Regions from separate parts of the Bacillus sp. H1a genome, predicted to be linked through region 2. Evidence: riboswitches for the same ligand, from Rfam matches in the RefSeq annotation. Region 2 holds a riboswitch; the other holds the start of a gene.
What was found. A riboswitch is a leader RNA that binds a small molecule or an ion and turns the genes downstream of it on or off. The one in region 2 is predicted to bind thiamine pyrophosphate.

Region 1 (3,219 bases), on a different contig from region 2:
GACATACAACGTTGCAGGTAAATGAACCGTAAATAATATATCTTTCAGCGCCCATATCTTCATTACAATTGCAGAAGGTGATGGCAAAATGTACATCTCATCTACAATTCTTGCTCCTACTTCCCAAGCAATAAGTAAAATTCCACTTAATGTGAGGGCAGGTAATAGCTCCTTCAAACGATTCATCATACAAGTACCTGCCTTTGTAACATACTAAGAAGCTCATCCTTAAGCGCTAACACTTCAGGCTTATGTAAATCTTTTCTTGTTCTGTTACGTTCAAGCGGCACAATTCGCTCAGTTAAAGTAGCTATCGGCTGCTGCTCTACAACAAAAATACGATTAGAAAGAAAAAGGGCTTCTTCAACGTCATGTGTAATAAATAAAATTGTTTTTTCCCACTCTTGCCATTGTTCAAACAACCATTCCTGCAAAGATGCCTTCGTTAAAGCATCCAACGCGCTAAACGGTTCATCTAACAATAATATCTCTCCGCCTGTTAATAAAGTTCGGATAAAAGATACGCGCTGTCTCATACCACCAGATAAATCTTTCGGATATTTTTTCTCGTACCCTTGTAAACCAAATTTATGTAACAGTTCCTTTGCCTTTACCTGTGCTTCTTTCTTCTGCACACCTTGGCACTCTAACGGTAAAGCAGCATTCTCAATAACTGTTCTCCATGGCAAAAGCATATCTTTTTGAGGCATATACCCTACAGGATGCCTCTTTGTTTCCATAAGCTCTATTTGTCCGCTGCTCGCCTCTTCTAAACCTGTAATAAGGCGAAATAAAGTACTTTTCCCACAGCCACTTGGTCCAATAATGCTCACAAACTCTTTTTCTTGTATATTGGCATTTAGTCCCTCTATGATTGGTTTTTCATCATAATGAAAGGAAACATTACGAAACTGTAGTATGTTCTTGCTCCTCAAATCCCCACATCTCCTTACGATAAGCCATATCCCAGAATAAATATTCAAATCGGCTGGAATATAAGAAAATCTCCTCTAATCGATCTAGCTCTTTCTCTGACTTCCCAACTGCCATTTCATTTAATAAATCTATTAACCAAATACAAAGGTTACCGTATTCTTCAGAACTATATCCTTGAATCCACTCCCCAAAGAACTCATGATCTCTTGCTCCAGGAATATCATTTAAACGCTTTCCAATCTCCCAATAGCTCCACATACATGGAAGTAAAGCTGCTATTAATTCTGCAAGTGTGCCATTTTGAGATACAGACATCATATAATTTGTATAAGCTAAATTTTTAGCAGATGGTTTTGCCGATTCCATCTCCTGGGCAGAAATCCCAAGTCTTTTTGCATATTGTTTATGAATCGTCATTTCACCATTTAAAATACCATCTATTTGCTCTGCAAATTTCGCCATAACTTGTGGATTCGTTGCCTTTACAACACCAATTGCATATAGTTTTGCATAATCCAACAAGTATAAATAATCTTGAATAATATAATACTGGAATTTATCTTTTTCTAAAGTGCTATCCCCCATACCTACTACAAACGGATGATTATGACTTTTCTCCCATACAGGCTGCACCGTCTCAAATAATCTTTCACAAAATTTCATTTATATTTCCCCTTCCTGTATATCTGTTTATCCCAATAAAAAAGCCACTTCTTTATATAAGAAGTGGCCACAGCAAATAAAAATATATTTTATTCGTTGTTCCACTTCCCTTCGCTAGTATTACCTAGATCAGGTCTGTAAGGGTTAAGGATTATTCCTCTCTCAGCACGAAAAGCACCCCTAGTGGTGTTAATATAAAATTTTCAAATAAAAAAGCCCCGTTTCTATACGCAAAGAAACGGGGACTCATTGTTAATGTCCGAATTGCTTCCCTACGCTAGCATAATCTAGATCAGGTAATGAAAAGGATCAAAGGCTTACGGCCCTCCTCTCAGCTGGCAACACCAGCTCTCCTAGCAAACTATAAAATTATCACTGTCAGTATAACATTGTCATAAGTCATCATCAACTATTTTAATTTTCTTAATTGCGCATTAAATCTTAACATGTTAAACAAATATAAATGCAGCTCCACAAATGATATATATATACGAATCTCTCTTCTAACATTATTTATATTGATTTCATATTACATTTATGTGAATAAGACCAATATATTGTATCTTTATACTATAATAAAATTACAACTATACAACTAGAGGAGGTCTTTATTACATGAATATGAAAGCTACAGCTTTAACAGCAACTACTATCGCAATTGCTTCGTTACTTCCTTATATGGGAGAATCCGATATACAAACAGCTGCTGCTAAGCAATCATCTAAAGCAAAAACGGGGTATGTAAAAATTGACAACGTTGCACTACATCAAAATAGCCATGCAGACAGTGCAATAATTGATAACATTCGATTTAATAGCCCAGTTACTATTCTTGAGACAGCTCAAGATTGGTATAAAGTATCCGTTAACAACAAAACAGGCTATATGAAAAAAGATGCAATTCTATTCAAAAAAAATGTTCAACAAAAGTATCAATATATCGTAAATGCAAACGCATTAAACGTTCGTTCTGAACCTAATACAGAATCTTCTATTCTAGATATATTGCCAAATGGTCAATTCATTACAATTCAAGGTGAACAAGGAGATTGGTACAAAATATTACATAACGGCCAAATTGGTTACGTACAAAAAACATTTGTATCTAATGGATCCACACCTCTAGTAAAAGGTATAACTGTACAAGGTTCTCCTTCTTATACTGTTGCAACACCCAAATTAAATGTGCGTAGCTCTGCTAGCACAAATAGTGCAGCAATCGGTTCTCTGCAAAATGGTACACAAATACAGGTAGTAGAAACAGTAGGAACTTGGTATAAAATTCGTTTTGGCACAGGATACGGATATGTGGCAAAACAATATGTAGTGCAAAATCAAGCGCAAGCTAAAACAACCGCTTCACCTTCATCAATTCCAGCAGTTTTCAAATTCCCTACCCAAGGGAAAATCAGCTCAACATTTGATATGCGCTGGGAACAAATGCATTATGGTATAGATATTGCAGCACAAGGCAACGTCTCTATTCAAGCTGCTGCTGCAGGTAAAGTTGTGAAATCTTATTATTCGGCTAGCTACGGCAATGTCGTGTTCATCGCCCATCAAATAAATGAGAAATTATATACAACAGTTTATGCTCACATGAAAGATCGTACTGTACAA
Region 2 (3,219 bases):
GAGCAGGGAAAAGTACGGTTCTTTCTATGATTAGTAGGTTATTAAAAAAAGATGCTGGTGAAATCTACATTGAAGATAAAGAAATTGGGGAATGGAAGAGCGATGAGCTTGCTAAGAAAATCTCAATTTTAAAGCAAACGAATCATATTAATTTAAGGCTTAGCATTCGAGAATTAGTTAGTTTCGGTAGATTTCCATATTCACAAGGTAATCTGACAAAGGAAGACTGGAGCCATATTGAGGAAGCTATTCGCTATATGGAACTTGAGGACATCCAGCATAAGTATTTAGACCAACTCAGTGGTGGGCAGAGGCAAAGGGCGTATATCGCAATGGTTATTGCTCAAAATACAGAATACATTTTATTGGACGAGCCACTGAATAATCTAGATATGAAACATTCTGTACAAATTATGAAAGTACTGAGACGACTTGTTGAAGAGCTTGGAAAAACGGTTGTTATCGTAATTCATGATATTAATTTTGCTTCTTGTTATTCCGATCATATCGTTGCTTTGAAAGATGGAAAAGTAATGAAAGAAGGTCCAACGAGCGAAATTATTGATAAAGCTGTTTTAAAAGATATTTATGATATGGACATCCATATAGAAGAGATATCTGGAAACAACATTTGTATTTATTTTTCATAAGAGGAAGTTATTTTTGATGGTGTAAATGTGCTATCGATTTAAATAATTTTAAAAATTTTATTGAGGTGATTGAAGTGAAGAAATTAGCGATGCTATTATTAACTTTCATGCTTGCTATTGTCGCTGTGGCATGTAGTAATGGTGCTTCTACTGACAAGAAGACCGAGGCAAGTGAAAGTAAATCAAAAGAAATTACGATTAAGCACAAATTAGGCGAAACGAAAGTTAAAACGAATCCGAAAAACGTTGTAGTATTCGACTTCGGTTCATTAGATACATTAGATAAACTAGGTGTTGACGTGGCTGGTGTGCCGCAAAAAAGTGTACCAGAATACCTTTCTAAATATAAAGATAAAAAGTATAAAAACGTTGGTGGTTTAAAAGAACCAGACTTCGAAAAAATCAATGAAATGAATCCGGAATTAATTATCATTTCTGGACGTCAAGCTGATTCATATAAAGAATTCGAAAAAATTGCTCCAACAATTTACGTAGAACAAGATACAAAAGAATACATGAAATCATTTAAAGAAAACACAGAAACATTAGCGAAAATCTTCGATAAAGAAGATAAAGCGAAAAAAGAAATTGCAGCAGTTGAAAAAGACGTGGCAGAATTAAATGAAAAAGCGAAGAAAAGCGATAAAAAAGCTTTAGTTATTTTAGCGAACGATGGTCAAGTAAGTGCATACGGCCCTCAATCTCGCTTCGGTATTATTCATGATGTGTTTGGCGTAACTCCTGTTGACCCAGAAATTAAAGCAGATACACATGGTAATAAAGTTTCATTTGAGTACATCCTTGAGAAGAACCCTGATTACTTATTTGTAATTGATAGAGGCGTAGTAACTGGCGGGAAATCTTCTGCTAAGCAAGTTGTTGAAAATGAACTGGTAAGTAAAACAAACGCTGTGAAAAACAAAAACGTAGTTTACCTTGATGCAAACTACTGGTACTTATCTGGTGGCGGACTTGAGTCTGTATCAGCAATGGTGAAAGAAGTATCAAAAGCTATAAAATAATAGTATGAAAAGAGTGATAGGATTCCCTATCACTCTTTCTGTATAAGAAAGTAAAGAACTTGTTATTTCACTAGAATGAGAGTAGACTTTGAAGTAGTTGAATAAAAAGCACATGGGAGTTTGCGGATGCAAACTGAGAGTATGACTAACCCGTCATTGACCATTTGAACCTGTTGGATAATGCCAGCGTAGGGAGAGTGTAAAAGCACATGTTCAGACACTTTGCATACGCAAAGTGTCTTTTTGTGTATCTCCCATCATTAAAGTTAGGAGATGAATAGAATGAATGTACAAGAAATTAGTAAAATAGTGGAACTGGTAAGAGAGTCTAATCCACTCGTGCATAATATTACAAATGTCGTTGTAACAAACTTTACAGCAAACGGTTTGTTAGCATTAGGAGCATCGCCTGTAATGGCATATGCAAAAGAAGAAGTAGCAGAAATGGCTAGTATTGCTGGCGCACTCGTTTTAAATATGGGTACACTTCGCCCCGAAGAGGTAGAAGCGATGTTACTTGCTGGTAAATCAGCAAATATGAATCATGTACCAGTACTATTTGATCCAGTTGGTGCAGGAGCAACTTCTTATCGAACAGAAGTTGCAAGGCATATTCCAGCTGAAATAAATTTAGCGATAATTCGCGGAAATGCAGCAGAAATAGCTAATGTTATTAATGAAAAATGGGAAATCAAAGGTGTAGACGCTGGTACTGGAAATGGTAATGTCGTAAGTATTGCAAAACAGGCAGCGGATGAATTAAATACAGTTGCTGTGATCACTGGAAAAGAGGATATCATTACAGATGGAGAGCGGGTAGTTCTTATTCGCAATGGCCATAGCATTTTAACAAAAGTTACTGGAACAGGCTGTTTATTAACTTCTGTAATAGGAGCATTTGCAGCAGTTGAAAAAGATTATGTGAAGGCAGCTGTCGCAGCAGTAACATTTTATGGAGTAGCTGCGGAACTGGCAGCAGCCAAAACGGTAGAAAAAGGACCTGGTAGCTTCCAAATTGAGTTCTTAAATCAATTAGCGAATACAACTTCAGAGGATATTGAGAAGTATGGAAAGATTGAGTTTGTACAGTAAGGAGGGGAAATAGATGTCGCGTATTACAATGGATGAAATGTCTAAATTACTACCAGTATATTTTATTATGGGTAGTAACAATTGTACGAAGGAGCCACTGCAAGTATTGAGAGAGGCACTAGAAGGCGGTATAACACTTTTTCAATTTCGTGAAAAGGGAGAAGGGGCTTTAACTGGTGAGAAACGTATTCGTTTTGCGAAAGAACTACAAACACTTTGCAAAGAGTATAATGTGCCGTTTATTGTGAATGATGACGTTGAATTAGCTCTTGAATTAGATGCAGACGGTGTACATGTTGGACAAGATGATGAAGGAATAACATCTGTTCGTGAAAAAATGGGAGATAAAATTGTTGGAGTATCTACACATACAATTGAAGAAGCACGCTGGGCGATTGAAAACGGAGCTGATTATTTAGGAGTTGGTCCTATTTTCCCAACGAGTACGAAAAAAG

Region 1: it holds a riboswitch for thiamine pyrophosphate, as region 2 does, so the genes downstream of both, tenA (thiaminase II) here and thiM (hydroxyethylthiazole kinase) in region 2, are expected to answer to the same signal.

Annotation. Positions count from the first base shown of each region.
Region 1 covers NZ_AYMH01000047.1:3,880-7,098, reverse strand. The annotation lists gene U860_RS0122060 (ABC transporter permease) at 1-186, opposite strand, end outside; gene U860_RS0122055 (ABC transporter ATP-binding protein) at 186-935, opposite strand; gene tenA (thiaminase II) at 904-1,599, opposite strand; TPP riboswitch at 1,689-1,791, opposite strand; TPP riboswitch at 1,852-1,964, opposite strand; gene U860_RS0122045 (SH3 domain-containing protein) at 2,215-3,219, shown strand, end outside.
Region 2 covers NZ_AYMH01000055.1:20,773-23,991, reverse strand. The annotation lists gene U860_RS0124160 (ABC transporter ATP-binding protein) at 1-650, shown strand, start outside; gene U860_RS0124155 (siderophore ABC transporter substrate-binding protein) at 725-1,672, shown strand; TPP riboswitch at 1,775-1,884, shown strand; gene thiM (hydroxyethylthiazole kinase) at 1,955-2,764, shown strand; gene thiE (thiamine phosphate synthase) at 2,778-3,219, shown strand, end outside.